Regions from separate parts of the Undibacterium sp. GrIS 1.8 genome, predicted to be linked through region 1. Evidence: riboswitches for the same ligand, from Rfam matches in the RefSeq annotation. Region 1 holds a riboswitch; the other holds the start of a gene.
The links. A riboswitch is a leader RNA that binds a small molecule or an ion and turns the genes downstream of it on or off. The one in region 1 is predicted to bind thiamine pyrophosphate.
Positions count from the first base shown of each region.

Region 2: linked by a shared signal. The riboswitch ahead of thiC (phosphomethylpyrimidine synthase ThiC) and the one ahead of AAKU64_RS11770 (TonB-dependent siderophore receptor) in region 1 are both predicted to bind thiamine pyrophosphate.

Region 1 covers NZ_JBEONQ010000021.1:36,625-44,926, reverse strand. The annotation lists gene AAKU64_RS11775 (AAA family ATPase) at 1-353, shown strand, start outside; gene AAKU64_RS11770 (TonB-dependent siderophore receptor) at 486-2,696, opposite strand; TPP riboswitch at 2,743-2,862, opposite strand; gene rarD (EamA family transporter RarD) at 2,948-3,820, opposite strand; gene AAKU64_RS11760 (M90 family metallopeptidase) at 4,132-4,956, shown strand; gene AAKU64_RS11755 (cobalamin-binding protein) at 5,188-6,168, opposite strand; gene panC (pantoate--beta-alanine ligase) at 6,168-7,007, opposite strand; gene AAKU64_RS11745 (segregation and condensation protein A) at 7,075-7,974, opposite strand; gene AAKU64_RS11740 (DUF3460 family protein) at 7,996-8,302, opposite strand, start outside.
Region 2 covers NZ_JBEONQ010000046.1:5,214-13,515, reverse strand. The annotation lists gene AAKU64_RS17990 (valine--tRNA ligase) at 1-1,040, opposite strand, end outside; gene AAKU64_RS17985 (diguanylate cyclase) at 1,538-3,733, shown strand; TPP riboswitch at 3,880-3,983, shown strand; gene thiC (phosphomethylpyrimidine synthase ThiC) at 4,074-5,987, shown strand; gene thiS (sulfur carrier protein ThiS) at 5,997-6,200, shown strand; gene AAKU64_RS17970 (thiazole synthase) at 6,284-7,075, shown strand; gene thiD (bifunctional hydroxymethylpyrimidine kinase/phosphomethylpyrimidine kinase) at 7,072-7,977, shown strand; gene thiE (thiamine phosphate synthase) at 7,992-8,302, shown strand, end outside.

The DNA.
Region 1 (8,302 bases):
GTACTCAGGTCGAGCGCGAGAATAAACTCGCTCAACAAGCCTATCAGTGGTTATTTTGCGATACCTCGCCGCTGATGACCGCCTTATATAGTCGCCATTATTTTGGTGAAGCTGACGCTGATCTGGCCGCTTTAGAAGCGCAGCATCAATATGATTTTACGATAGTGACTGCACCGGATTTTCCGTGGACTGCCGATGGCTTGCAGCGCGAATCAGCGGCAGTAAGGCAGCGAGTGCATGAAGAATTGCTGGACTTATTGGATGAGCGGGAAATGCCGTTCTTGCTGGTAGGCGGGAGTTTGAAAGAACGGGTAGAACAAGTCAGTTTCGCGTTGTCATTCCTGATGAGTTGATAGTTGAAAAGTGTATCCGTCATCAATTCAAATCTAAATGGAAAATATCGGTTGAAAAAAGAGCGACTCATTTAAAAATGAGCCGCTCTTTTTTATTTTAAACAGCTTGTATGCTGTATTTAAAATCAAATTTTAAAAATCAAATTGTGCAGATACTTTATACGTTCTTGGTGCGCCTGGCAGTAAGTAGCCACCTAAGGATTGCGTCACGTCACGCCAGTAAAATTTATCGCCGACGTTGTCGACATTGAACCGTAAAGTCGTCACGACAGTAGCCACTTTGGTGACATAACGTGCACCCAGATTAAAGACTTGATAGCCTGGAACGATGACGCTGTTATCCGGTTGAAACACCTTGTTACCAGAATAATCCCAACTGCCGTTGATGTTGAGTCCAGGTATGCTGGCAATCGCATAGTCTGCATACACCACAGATTTTAACTCTGGTACATTGGTGACACGCTTATCATCTAATCCTGCAATGCCGGTATCGTATTGGTGCGCCGCCAATGCAGTGACGCTGGCACCTAACATCAAGGCTGGAGTGATACGACCTTGGGCGGATACTTCCAGTCCATTATGGATTGCGTGGCCGTTACTGACGTAGACATTATCCGAGTTGGTATATTCCAGCGATTTAGTGATGTGGAAGACGGCGGCAGTGATACTAATATCTTGTGCCACATCTGCTTTAAGACCAAATTCAACTTGCTTAGATTTACTCGGATTAAGCATCTGGTTGACGTTGTTGGTACCGAACGGGGCGATGCCGCCATGCTCTAAACCTTCTGTGTACGATCCGTACAGCGTCCAGGATTTTTGTGGTTTAAAAAGTAGCGCAACGCTTGGCAATTCGTAGTTACGATCGTAACCCGGCGCATCGATTTGCTGACGCTTGATCGCTACGTGACGTATACCGATATCCAATTTGACGGTATCGGTCAGATCAATAATATCCTGCGCAAACAGGGACCATTCTTTATCCGTTCTGCGCAACAGAACCGGGCCGGTTGTGTTGGTCGATTGCGGTACGACGATAGGTTGAAACACATTGCTAGTGCCCACTAAATCGTAGACATAGTCACCAAAGCGATCACGGCGCTGGAAGGTCGAAAATCCCACTGCGACTGTGTTTTGCAAACCGCCTAACCGGAATTTGCCATTTAAAATTCCCTGCGTTGCCACTGGCGATTTTGATTCTCCTACGCTTTGATAGTCATAGACATCGTAGTCACCATTCGCGCAATAACCTGGGAATAAGTTTGCGGACGAACAGCCGTAAGGGAATGCGGTGTAATCATCGCGTTTGAATTCATGACGGTTGGCTGAGAACGAGGCGCGCCAGTCGTCATTGAATTGATATTCGAACCGTAAGCCGATATTGCTATCACGGGTACTGACCGGCTTTGCCCATGGTTGATTGTTCAGCATTGTGTCTGCGCTGACATTGCGAGGCAGATCTGTTCCATTAAATAGTTGAAATCCTGGGACAGTTAACTGGGATTTTTTCTGATAATCCATATCCAGCTGCAATAATGCTTTTGGTGTGATGTGCCAGTCAAAAGCACCGGAGATAAATTGTCTGTCTCCATCTGCACCTTTTACATAGGAGCGTAATTTTTCTGTCGCAGCATTAATGCGATAACCAAATTGCTGATCATCGGATTGACCGCCTAAATCTAGCGAACCGTATAGCGTGCCGCGCTCACTGGCGGCGACCGTCACTGAACGTAATGGCGTAGTGGTTGGGCGCTTTGTGACATAGTTCACGATACCGCCGGGGGTAGCAAAGCCTGCCTGAAATCCGGCTAATCCTTTGAGTATTTCTATGCGCTCTTTATTTTCCAAAGGGATAGATGCATCGCCTGGTATGGCTAATCCATCTTTGCGGTAACTGCTGGTGTTATCCAGCGCAAAACCACGGATAGAAAATTGTTCAGAGTAGCCAACCGCGTTATAAGCGTCGTTGACACTGGCATCAAATTTCATCGCATCGCTACTGGTACGGATGCTTAAATCTTGTAATTGTTGTTGAGTGAAGACGGTAATCGATGCTGGCGTATCTGATAATTTTGCATCGGCAAAGCCGCCGATTTTTGCCACATCATTTTTATTGCTATCCGTTTTATTAGCGCGAATGACGACTTCTGGCAGCGCTTTATCTGCGCTCTGCGCGTGGGCAGCAGAGATCGTAAAAGCCTGAGCAATTGCCAAGACCATCGTCAGCGGAATCAAGCGGCTTTGAACACCTGATAACGAATGAGCTGATGACTTGCGTGAAGTCGCTTGTGAAGTAACTTTTGAAACACGTTGTGTAATACAGATGGGTGGTGCGATTGTCATAGTTTGCTCTTTTTTTATCGCAAGCGCGGGAGCAAACAAAGAGACTGATAGAGACTTTGCGCTTCCCTACGCTGGCATTATCCAGATCAGGTTCAAGGGTATTTCTCACCTGCAGACAAGAATAAAAACAAACTTTATCTTTGACGCAGGACCCCTAGCGAAGCGCGTACTTTACCATAAACTACGATTGGCCTATTTCTTTGGGCTCCTTTAGCCTTCTTTAGCAACTCTATTGGTAATTAAAACCTGGATTATTGGCGTCTGAAGGAGTGACGTATTCCCTCTGCAGAATACACCGCTAGCGCAGCCCAGATCGCCATAAATCCGATTAGTCTTTCGCCGCTAAATGGCTCATGATACAAAATGACGCCTAATATCAGTTGGATTGATGGCGCAATATATTGCAGCAATCCCAGCGTCGCCATAGGGATCAGGCGAGCACCGGCAGCAAACATTAGTAAGGGAATTGCAGTGATCGGGCCAGCTGCCAGCAGTAATAATTGGGTTGTGCCAGATCCGCTGATGAAGGCATTATGACCTTGCACTGTTAAGTAAGTCAGATAAGCAAAAGCAAACGGGAACAGCAAAAAGGTTTCTAGCGACAAGCCCTCTAGCGCGCCAAGCGCGGCTGTTTTACGCAATAAACCATACACGCCAAAGCTGATGGCGAGAGACAATCCAATGATGGGAGGATGACCGGTTTGCCAGGTCAGCCAGATCACACCGCAGGCTGCCAGGCCTATGGCAAACCATTGTGCTGACCGCAAGCGCTCACGCAAGATAGCGTAACCGAGCAGGACATTGACCAGCGGCGTCATAAAATATCCCAAACTGGCATCGACGATATGATCGTTATTGATCGCCCAGATGTAGATCAGCCAATTGACTGACAACAGGGTCGCGCTGGCGACAAATCCGGCGATCAGCTTTGGTTGACGCAGCACATCGCGTACCCAAGACCATTGACTACGCCATGCCAGTACCACCATCAAAAATAGCAGTGACCACAACATGCGATGTAACAAAATTTCTAGTGCAGGTATCCCGTGCAGAGCTTTGAAATAAATTGGAAATAAGCCCCAGACGATATAAGCGGAAGCTGCGTAGAGTATGCCTTTGCGCATGGGAGGACAATCAAAAAATAGAATACGGGATTGGATGCCTTATTTTTAGAATGATATTGATGGCATCGGTGAGGGCGCATTATCGCAGCAATCGATTATTCGTGTTGCCTTGCGGGCACTTCATTCAATAGCTATGGTTAATAGCTATTGTTTTTTCTGAAGACTGTCCCATCTGAAGGTATGAGTTGATTCCAGCTCGTACTTATGTTTGCTATCAAGCTGCATAGATTTTATCAAGATGGCAACGGTCTAAATAACCAGAGATAACACGGTATCGTTACTGTGTTTTCATTCAGAATTGCAGGTAATCAATGTCCTCCGCTTTACCACTAATGCTTGTATTATCCAGCATCGTAATCACGGTCGGACTGATTGTGTGGTTGCCTGATGTGCTGTTGAAGCGCGCTTTGCAAAAGCCATTCCCTGGTCACTACTCCAAAATACTGCGTAAAAATATCCCGGTGTATTCCAGAATGCCAGCGGAGCTGCAATTACAGTTAAAGCGATTGATCAAACAGTTTTTATATCAAAAGAAATTTATTGCTTGCGATGATTTACAGATGACGGATGAGATCAAAGTCACGATCGCTGCCAGAGCGTGCATGTTGCTCCTTAATCGTCCAAGCACAGTTTACCCAGCCTTAAAAACCATCCTGGTTTATCCCAGTGCTTTTATGAAGCCGCATATCCAAACTAGCCTAGGTGGTGTAGTCACTCATGCTAACCAAACTTTGTCGGGAGAATCCTGGAGTGATGGCAGGGTGATCCTGGCATGGGATCATGTGCAGCGCAGCGATGGTACGCAAATCGCAGGGCACGATGTAGTCTTGCATGAGTTTGCGCATCAGCTCGATAGCGAAACCGGCAGCACCAACGGTGCACCGGCCTTGATGAGTAAGGCGCGTTATCAACGTTGGTCTAGTATCTTGTCCCAAGAGTTTGATGTATTGCAGCGCGCAGCGGAGCTAGGTGAAGAAACGGTGATGGATCATTATGGCGCGACCAATCCGGCAGAATTTTTTGCGGTCGGGACAGAGACGTTTTTTGAGAAAACCTGGGAGATGGCGAGATATCATCCCGCGCTATTTGAGCAATTCCGCGCCTATTATCAGGTTGATCCACGCGACTGGAATTAATAGCTTAATTTTATGCTGAGTGTTGTAATCCGTTCTAGCTTCTGATTCGATCAAAAGGGCGTATTTTTATATACTCCCCTTCATTTTTAATTAAAAATCCGAATTGTCCAGACATTATATGGACGACTAAAATATACACTACCTGAGTATATTTATTTGAATGTAACGTGAGGTAGCAGCAATATCCACTTTCAACTCGCAAAGCTAGCAAAATGAGATCAGATTTGAATCTTATTTCAGTGTTGCTCTGGCAGTCGCCAGATGTTTGCAGAGCATCTCAGTGCCATCTAAAATTCTCGGCCCTGCACGATTCATCCAGTCACCTTTTACGGTAAATAAATTACCTTTGCTGACGGCATTGAGCGTAGTGAATTGCCGCCAGTCGGCGAAGACATCTTGCTGCTCGCCGCCAGTGGTAATAATCGCATCCGGGTTGGCCGCTAGCACTGCTTCGGTATTGACTGTGGGACTGATTTCTTTTAAGCCGCCAAATATGTTTTTACCACCACACAAACGGATTGCTGCCGATACCAGATGCTGATCATTTAAGGTCATCAAAGGTTTGCGCCAAATTTGATAAAACACGCTGACGATTCTTTGTTTTTCTGCTGTGTTTGTAGTACTGACTTGTAAGCCGGACGACAGGCTGGACGACAAGCCGGGCTGATAAGTTTGGCGCAATTTTTCTAAACGATTTCTGAAACGTTGGGCGGCCGCATTGCCGGTCGCTTGCTTGTCAGTCAAAACTGCCAGACGTTCTATTGAACTGGCAATATCTTCAAAACTGCGTGGCTCGCTCTCGAATATCGGGATATGGGTATCGCGCAATTTACTCGCTAGGGTTTTGCCGTTGCCAGTACCCCAGATCACGATCAGGTCGGGTTTGAGCGCAATGATGCGTTCTACATCTAATGCGAATACATTGCCAATCGAAGGGATTTTTTTAGCGGCTTCCGGAAAGTCGCTGTATTCGCTGACGCCGACAATTTGGCTACCGGCACCGGCCTCAAACAACAACTCAGTCGCATGCGGCGCGAGGCTGATAATGCGCTGTGCTGGCTTCGCCAGCGTCACCACATGTTGTGCATCATCAGTCACGCTGATGGCGGCGTGGCCCACGACACTGTGCAAGCTGATCGCTGCCAGTGCCATGAAAGCAGACAGTTTTTTGATGAGACAAAAGTGCTCTCTGCTTTTTGCAAGCTGTGTCATCAGACTTCCAGATTGTCGATCAGGCGGGTGTTGCCAAGCTTGGCGGCGGCGACTACCACCAGCTCCGCCTTCTGCGCAATATCGCCAGCAGACGGTGGTTGCAAGTCGGAGCGCTTGCGTACAGAAATATAATCTGGCTTCCAATGACGATTTGCTAGTTTCGCCATGGCTTTCTTTTCCAGCTCAAAAACATCCAGGTGCCCCGAACGGATTTCTTGCGCAACCTCATTCAGTGTCTGATATAAAACAGGTGCTTCTACGCGTTCAGCCTCAGACAAATAACCATTGCGTGATGACAGTGCGAGTCCATCATCAGCGCGCCAGGTATCGGCAGCGATAATTTCAGTTGGTAAGGCAAACTGCTTTGCCATATTCCGGATGATCATTAATTGCTGGTAATCTTTTTTACCAAACACCGCAACACGGGGCTGGACGCAAGAAAATAATTTCAGCACAACAGTACTAACGCCGGTAAAAAAGCCAGGGCGGAATTCGCCTTCTAAGATATTCCCCAGATCGTCGGGTGGACGCACCCGGTATTCTTGTGGTTCTGGGTAGAGGTCTTTTTCTGTCGGGGCGAACAATACATACACACCTTCCTTCTCCAGCTTTTCTACGTCAGCCTGAAAAGTACGCGGATATTTATCAAAATCTTCGTTCGGGCCAAACTGTAATCGATTGACGAAAATCGAAGCCACAATCGGATCGCCATGTTTTTTTGCCAGACGCATCAAGGACAAATGACCTTCATGTAAATTGCCCATTGTCGGTACAAATGCAGTGCGTAATTGACCGCGTAGTTGATCGCGCAATTCTTCGATAGAGGAAATAATTTTCATGAGGATAAGAGTGAGTGAATGTGACAACTATGATTTGATTCGTAGCGAGAGTTTGCTGGCTTAGCGATTAATTAGGTGAGTGCGTTAATGAGTACGTTGATGAGTGCGTTGATGAGTGCGTTGGCAAATAAGCGAGTCTCACATAAATCGGTGCAAAAGCTTCTGCCTGAGTGATTTCTATTAAAGTTTCTTTTGCCAGTTCAAGCAGGGCAACAAAATTAACCACCAGCACTGGTGCACCTTTACTAGGATCAAATAGATCTGAAAACTCGATAAATTTAGCGGACTGCAATTTGCGCAAAATACCTGTCATGTGCTCGCGCACCGATAATTCTTCACGGCTGATTTTGTGGTGGGCGACAAGTGTTGCCCGTTTTAATACGTCGGCCCAGGCTGCTTGTAAATCTTGTACATCAACCTGCGGCCAATGCAATACCGTATTTTGCTCAACAAAGACTTGCGCATGCAAAAAATCACGTCCTAGCTGAGGAACCGCATTGAGGTCGTAGGCAGCTAGTTTCATTTGCTCGTATTCCAGTAGACGACGCACTAATTCTGCACGCGGATCGCCTGCTTCGCCATCATCCAGATTTTTGGTGCTGGGCAAGAGCATGCGTGATTTGATTTCAATCAGCATCGCTGCCATCAACAAATATTCTGCGGCCAGCTCCAGATTATGTTTGCGGATTTGCTCAACATAGTCCAGATATTGCAACGTGACTTGCGCCATCGGAATATTGAGAATATTGAAATTTTGCTTGCGGATCAGGTAGAGCAGTAAATCCAGCGGGCCTTCAAACGCCTCTAAAAAAATTTCCAGCGCATCAGGCGGGATGTAGAGATCGTTGGGTAGTTTGAACAGCGGCTCGCCATATAGTTTGGCGAACGCCAGTCCATCAACAACGTTGGGTGTGCTGTCGCTACTGCCAACCAGAGGCAAATCTGTCGCTGACAAAGTAGTGCTGATTGCTGTCACAGCAGTCTTGGCTTAGGCTTTGTTTTGGTACACGTAAGCTTGTTGATCGATATTGGACTCAATCGTGTCTTTTTGCGTCGCAAGATCAATCGGTGCTTTATCCCATAACAAAGCACGACCATCACGCTGGCTTTGCTCTAATTGCGGATTAGCTTTTTTCAGACTTTGAATAAACTGAGTTGCTTCGGATTGGTAAAGCTGAAATTGTTTGGTGAACTTCATAATGATCGCGATCAACAGGTAAAAAAACAATCGAACCCGCATTTTACCCTGTAATGCAGCAGTAATTAAGAGGGATTTGCTTTGTGGCGAGGGAATC
Region 2 (8,302 bases), on a different contig from region 1:
CGGTCGCCACGCGGCACCATTAGTTTGTGCGGTTTAACGGATTCTAATAAGCCTTGCGCGTCGAGGTCGGCGACGATTTGTTTGCGGGCGACAAATCTATCCATGCCTTGATAAGGCGCTGATCCGTTCTCGTTGATTTTTGCATCTAGTGTAAGTACGCTGATCAATTCCAGTTTGTGACGCTGACCAACCGCATAATCGTTAAAGTCATGCGCAGGCGTGATCTTCACGCAGCCTGTGCCAAACTCTTTATCAACATACTCGTCGGCGATAACGGGAATTTCTCTATCCGTTAGTGGCAGTTTTAACATTTTGCCGACCAAATGGATATACCGCTCATCCGTGGGATCAACCGCGACTGCAACGTCGCCCAGCAAGGTTTCTGGACGCGTAGTCGCTACCGTCAAATGACCACTGCCATCCGCAAACGGATAGCGGATATGCCACATAAAGCCGTCTTCTTCTTCCGACACAACTTCCAGATCGGACACAGCAGTACCCAACACCGGGTCCCAGTTGACCAGACGCTTACCACGATAGATCAGACCCTGTTCTACCAGTTTGACAAATACTTCAGTGACGACTTTGGAGCGCGGTGCATCCATCGTGAAGTATTCGCGTTGCCAATCGGCGGAAGCACCCATGCGGCGCATTTGGCCGGTGATGGTGGAGCCGGATTTTTCTTTCCACTCCCAGACTTTTTCTAAAAATTTTTCACGCCCTAAATCATGACGTGAAATTTTTTGTGCATCGAGCTGGCGTTCCACCACGATTTGGGTCGCGATACCGGCGTGGTCGGTGCCTGGTATCCAGGCCGTGTTGTGGCCGCGCATACGGTAGTAACGCGTCAGTCCATCCATAATCGTTTGATTGAATGCATGTCCCATGTGCAGTGTGCCGGTGACGTTAGGCGGCGGCAGCTGGATGCTGAAAGAGGGTTTGCTGGCGTCGGTGCTGGCGGCGAAATATCCGCGCTTTTCCCACTCTGTGCGCCAAAATGCTTCGATGTCGGCGGGCTCAAATGACTTGGCTAATTCCATGATGTGATCTAGGTTTGGTTGGTTTGCTCAATCCTTGATTATAAGGGACAGCCGTATCAAATCTAAAATATGCTGCATAAGATATGCTGCATAAAATCGGCTCGATTTCGGATATTCTTTTTTTGCCCGCTAAATGCGCTTGGATTGAAGCAGACAATCGCTGGCTACCAGTTAGCTTTAGATTAGGGTTAATAAAGTGTGGGATGTACTGATGGAATGCCTTATAAGTACCAGAGTAGCGGGATTTTTTGTATTGACATCAGCTTAATTTAGCTTGATTTTTAATATACTCCCCATTATTTTTATGGAAAATAGCGATTTGTCTAGACTTTATATGGACAGTCTAAATATACATCTCCTGAGTATATTAATATCTTAACTGGATCAAGCCTGCGACCGTAGTCAAATCCGTCCGCAATCATGCTTTGTGGTCTGCTTGCATCGCAGCATGGGTATTCGCTCAGAATGCCGAAGAAAGCGTCAATTAAAATGCTAGCATGTCATTGATTTTAAAAATCAAATTGGTTCGTCAGAGCCAGTTGCCGTCCGCAAGCAAAGCTATATCCTCATTTTTAGAAGTTCCTAATAACGAAGAAGCATTTCTGTATGAGCGTATGTTTGACAATAAACTGATACTGCATTGTTCCCGCGCCGTTGTTCTGTTGCTGGCTCTTGGCCTGACAGCGGCGTCCGCACGCGCTGATGAGGCTGCAGATTTGGCGCAGATTGATCAGATTCAGATTCTTGGTGATACCGACAATGCCAATGCATTAAAGCAGTTGCAAAGCTTTCAAGAAAAACTCCCGGCCGATGCCAGTTATCAAGTCAAATTAAAAGCGCTCAAACTGATGATTGGCTTGCTGTACGACGCTGGTAAGGCGAGTTCCGCGAAAAAGGTGAATGCAGCCTTAATGGCTTTGGCAGTCAAAGAGGGTGATCAGCGTTCTATTAATTTTGCCAAGGTCAATCAGGCGTTTGATGAGATTGATGATGGACATCCCGAGCAAAGTATTGCCAAGCTGACCGAGGTTCAGGATGCAATTAAAGCTTCGTCCGATCCGGAGCTAAAAATGCGTATCAGCAGTGCGTTTGGCGCGGTGTATGCATCGACCGGACGGTTTGAACTTGCACTGTCTTATTATCTGGATGCACTTAAACTCACGGATCTGCAACCACGCCGGCAAGCGCATGCCAGGTTGTATCACCTGGACTCGATCAGTCGCCTGTACACCACGATGAAAAATCCAGAGAAGGCGCTGGCGACTGTAGATGAAGCCTTGGCGATTTCTTCAGCAACCACCGATCTGAAAAGTTTAGCCTCTCTGACCATGGTGCAGGGTGTTGCTTATGCTCAGTTAGACCGCAACAAAGATGCGCTCAGTTCTTTTCAAAAGACACTCAATATCGCGCGTGATGCTGGCATCCCAGCGGTAGAAATTAGCGCCCTCGGTAATATCGCCGATCAATATCTGATCATGCATAATTTTGTTGAGGCTGAGCATACTGCCAAGATCGCCTATGAAAAAGCCGATGCAATTCACGATGAGTATTTAAAGCAGCTGGCTAATGTCAACTGGGGGTTTGCACTCGGTGGACAAGGCAAGATTGCACAAGGCGCAGAAAAAATAAATAGCGTGATCGCCTACTTTGAAAGTATCGATTCCAAAACCAATGTGGAGGGTATTTTGGGCGAGCTTGGCCTCATGTATGAGCACGCTGGTATGTACAAAGAAGCAGTAGCGACCATGCATAAGAAAGAGACGCTGAGCGATGATTTATTCAAAGCAGAAAGTGCCAAGGCTGTCGCCACTTTGCAAGAGACATTTAATGCCGATAAGCGGCAAAAGCAGATCGAATTATTAGGCCGTGATAACCAGTTAAAAGATGCCGATATAAAAAATCGTCGGCTGCAACAAGTCATCACCTTGCTCGGTGCCATGTTGACGGTGATGGCTGGAGTATTTATTTTCTTGTTGTACCGCCGCGTCAGAAAAACGAATGCAAAATTGGTCGAAGCGAATTTGCAATTAGAGTTCCATGCAGTGCGTGATCCTTTGACCGGACTCTATAACCGTCGCTCGTTTTTAGAGATGATGAGAAATCGGGCTCTTAATAGTGAGAGAGAGCGGCGCGAAAACGACAGTGATAATCCCGATTGTCTGCTCTTATTGGACATCGATCATTTCAAACAAATTAATGATACTTGGGGTCATGCGATCGGCGACAGTGTATTGATGGAAGTTGCCCATCGCTTGAAAAAAACGGTGCGCGATACGGATATGGTATTGCGTTGGGGTGGTGAAGAATTTTTGATTTATTCACCTAAATCCAATCCTGCTCAATTGAAAAAATTAGTCGAGCGCGTGCTGTCTTCTATTGGCGAAAATCCGATTCAGGTTGGTGAGAATGCCATCCCTCTTACCGTTACGGCGGGCTTTATTTCATTGCCATTTTCAGGCATTCCAGAAGAAGTTTGTAGCTGGGAAAAAGCCATGCAAATGGCGGATATGGCTTTATATCTGGGCAAAGCGCACGGGCGCAATCGCGCATATGGACTGGCACGTTTGCTGGTGCCGCACGAACAGGCAATGCCGATTCTGGATCATGATTTGTCCGCGGCGATCAGCGCTAATATGGTGGAATTAATCGAAGTCATCGGGCCGGTAAAGCGCAAAGAAATCAATACGAATTAAAAAAATCAAACGATCTGTTAACAGAAAGTCGTTATAATGCGGCTAGTTTTTGAGATGCTTTTGAAGCTACAAGATGCAATAATTTTTTAAACAAGTATCGCAACTAGTATCTGAATAAACGTAACTGAACACACGCAACTGAATAAGAGAAATGCTAGGGGTCCTGCCAGCAATAACACGCTGACGGGTGAGAAATACCCTTGAACCTGATCTGGATAATGCCAGCGAAGGGAAGCAAATTAGTGCCGCACGGGGCTACTCAAACCCTCATCATCTTCACCGTGCGCACCTCAAGCCTCCCACGCTGCCACCAACAATGTGCACGTTAATGGGAGCAAAAATGAACGCCAATCCACAATTTCTATCCGCTACCGCAGTAGTCGATCAAGCCGCAATCCAGCCGTTACCAAATTCCCGCAAAATTTACATTCAAGGCAGTCGTCCTGATATTCGTGTGCCTATGCGCCAGATCAGTCAGTCCGATACGCCAGCGATGTTTGGTTCCGAAAAAAACCCACCGATTTATGTCTATGACACCTCAGGACCTTACTCTGACCCAGAGGTCAAAATCGACATCCGATCCGGCCTTGCCTCGGTACGTGGTGCATGGATTGCAGAGCGCAATGACACGGAAGAGTTGTCCGGCCCATCCTCCGATTACGGGATCGAAAGACTCAACGATCCTAAGCTGGCAGAGCTGCGTTTTAATCTCAAGCGTAAGCCACGCCGTGCTTTAGCCGGAAAAAATGTCACTCAGATGCACTACGCAAGACTGGGCATCATCACGCCCGAGATGGAGTACATTGCGATCCGCGAGAATCTACAACGTCAGGAATATCTCGCTAATCTGAAAGCCTCTGGCCCTATGGGTAACAAACTGGCTGAGGTCATGGGTCGTCAGCATCCGGGGCAATCTTTCGGTGCGTCAATCCCGGATCTGATTACACCAGAATTTGTGCGTTCAGAAATTGCTCGTGGCCGCGCCATTATTCCCGCCAACATCAATCATCCAGAAGTTGAGCCTATGATTATCGGGCGTAATTTTTTAGTCAAAATTAATGCCAATATCGGCAACTCTGCAGTGACTTCCAGCATTGGTGAAGAAGTCGAAAAAATGACATGGGCAATTCGCTGGGGTGGCGACAACGTGATGGATTTGTCCACTGGCAAACACATACATGAGACGCGGGAATGGATCATCCGCAACTCACCGGTACCAATCGGTACCGTCCCGATTTATCAGGCTTTGGAGAAGGTCAATGGCAAGGCCGAAGATCTGACTTGGGAGATTTTCCGCGACACATTGATCGAGCAGGCGGAGCAGGGCGTGGATTACTTCACCATTCATGCAGGCGTGCGTTTGCAATATGTGCCGATGACGGCAAAACGGATGACCGGTATCGTTTCTCGCGGCGGATCGATCATGGCGAAATGGTGTCTGGCGCATCATAAAGAGAGCTTCTTGTATGAGCATTTTGAAGACATCTGCGAGATCATGAAAGCCTATGACGTGTCATTTAGTCTGGGTGACGGCCTGCGCCCAGGCTCGATTTACGATGCCAATGATGAAGCGCAATTAGGCGAATTAAAAACTCTGGGTGAGCTGACCACTATCGCTTGGAAGCATGATGTGCAAGTCATGATCGAAGGCCCTGGTCATGTGCCTATGCATCTCATCAAAGAGAATATGGATTTGCAGTTAGAGCAATGTCACGAAGCGCCTTTTTATACGCTGGGACCACTCACGACCGACATTGCACCGGGTTACGATCACATCACTTCTGGTATCGGTGCCGCACAAATTGGCTGGTATGGTACGGCGATGCTGTGCTACGTCACGCCAAAAGAACACTTGGGTTTGCCGAATAAAGTCGACGTCAAAGACGGCATCATTACTTACAAAATTGCCGCTCATGCAGCCGATCTGGCGAAGGGACATCCGGGTGCGCAAATCCGCGATAACGCTTTGTCTAAAGCCCGCTTTGAATTCCGTTGGGATGATCAGTTCAATATCGGACTTGATCCCGATAAGGCGCGTGAATTCCATGATGAGACGCTACCTAAGGATTCTGCCAAAGTCGCCCATTTCTGTTCAATGTGCGGTCCCCATTTTTGCTCAATGAAGATCACGCAAGAAGTTCGCGATTACGCCGCCAAACAAGGTATTACCGAGATCGCTGCGTTGAAACAAGGGATGGAAGTGAAGGCAATTGAGTTCGTTAAGTCCGGTGCAGAAATCTACAGAAAACAATAAGCCCTTGCCATGACTCATATCGTATTGAATGGTGAACCCTATCAGCTCAGTGAGGAAAAAACGCTGGAGGAATTGATCGTGACGCTGAACTTGTCGGGGCAGGCGATTGCTGTCGCCGTGAACCGCCAGATTGTCGCTCGCACGGAATGGACTAGCCATTACTTGCAGCTGCAAGACAAGGTCGATGTGGTGCGTGCCATCGGCGGCGGTTGATGTGATACCTCATTTTCTTCGTCCAGTTCAGTGCGCGAGGTGCGCCCCTAAAAAATAGATGAAATTCACGAAAAGGAATTTTTATGCAAAAAGAACACACACCCAGTCTGATCATCGCTGGCAAAACTTACCGTTCGCGTTTGCTAGTTGGTAGCGGCAAGTACAAAGATTTAGAGCAGACACGGCTGGCGACTGAGGCCAGTGGCGCGGAGATCATTACGGTAGCCATCCGTCGGGTCAACATCGGGCAAGATCCTAATGCACCTAGCTTATTGGATGCGGTGCCACCGAGTAAATACACGATCTTGCCAAATTCTGCCGGTTGTTATAACGCGGAAGATGCGGTGTACACCTTGCAATTGGGACGTGAATTATTGGGTGGCCACAAGCTGTGCAAGCTGGAGGTATTGGGAGATGAAAAGACCTTATTTCCCAATATGCCAGAAACCTTGAAAGCGGCCCAAATCTTGGTCAAAGACGGCTTTGATGTGATGGTGTATTGCAGCGATGATCCGATTCAGGCAAAGATGTTAGAAGACATCGGTTGTGTTGCGATCATGCCTTTAGCATCCTTGATTGGGTCGGGTATGGGGATACTCAATCCCTGGAATTTATCGCTGATTATTCAGCAAGCTACTGTGCCGGTGTTGGTTGATGCTGGCGTTGGTACCGCCTCTGATGCTGCGATTGCCATGGAGTTGGGTTGCGATGGTGTCTTGATGAACACGGCGATTGCTGGTGCGCATGATCCAGTCCGGATGGCCCGTGCGATGGGCTTGGCCGTGGAGGCGGGACGTGAGGCATTTTTGGCAGGACGTATTCCGAAAAAATTTGTAGCCTCGGCATCCTCGCCGTTGGCAGGTCGGGTGGTATGACATCGGTGGCATCGGTGGCATCGGTGGCATCAGTGGCATTAGTGAAGATGATAAAAAATTCATTGGAGAATAAATCTGCCAATCAATCCGACAATGTTGCTACCAGTCCGAAAACAAGACAGCGACCTTGCGTACTAGTTTTTGCCGGACACGATCCCAGTGGTGGCGCTGGCATACAGGCTGATAGCGAAGCGATTGCAGCGCAGGCCGCACATGCCTTGACGATCATCACCGCCTTGACCGTGCAAGACAACGACCGTGTATTTGCGGTGCATGCGGTCAATGCGGACATTATCCGGCATCAAGTCCGAGTTTTGCTCAAGCAATGCAAAATTGCGGCTATCAAAATTGGGATTGTCGCGCATCGTGTTAATGCAGAATGTATCGCAGAGTTGGTGGCTGAAATCGTACAAAGTCGGCCGGGCATGTCAGATATTCCAGTCGTGTTAGACCCAGTTTTGGCCAGCGGGCATGGCGACACCTTGTTGCTAGGCGATGCGCCGGAGCAGGTCATCCAGCCGCTATTGAAAGTCGCCACTCTGATCACACCCAACTTGCCGGAAGCGCAGCGTCTGTGCCCTGCAACTGGCGACCTAGTCCAACAAGCGCGGCAACTATTGCAATTTGCTTGCCGTGATGTATTCATCAAAGGTGGTCATGGTACCGGGACGCAAGTTAACAATCATTGGTTCGCCGATGGACATCATCAGCAATGGCAATGGGATCGATTGCCTGCCAGCTACCACGGAAGTGGCTGCACGCTGGCATCCGCGATTGCGGGGCAACTCGCTGCAGGCGCACCAATGGCAGAAGCATTAGAGAATGCGCAGCGCTACACCCAAGACAGTCTGGCGCAAGCGTATGCGATCGCACCGGGGCAATTGATTCCTTGTCGTATCTAAAATAGAAAGAAAAAATGCCGACTCTTCCATCTCAGTTCGCAGGTTTATATCTGGTAACGCCCGATTGGGATGATACTGCCCGGCTGCTTGCCATTAGCGAACAAGCCATACAAGGTGGCGCTAAGTTGCTGCAATACCGGCATAAATTTGCGGATATCAAGTTACGCATGCAACAAGCTTGTGCTTTGCAAAGTCTGTGTCAGCGTTACGCCATTCCCTTCATCATTAACGACCATATTGAGTTGTGCCTTGCCTTGGATGCGGATGGAATACACGTTGGTGGCACCGATGCCAGCGTGGCAGAGGTACGCGCGCAAGTTGGCGC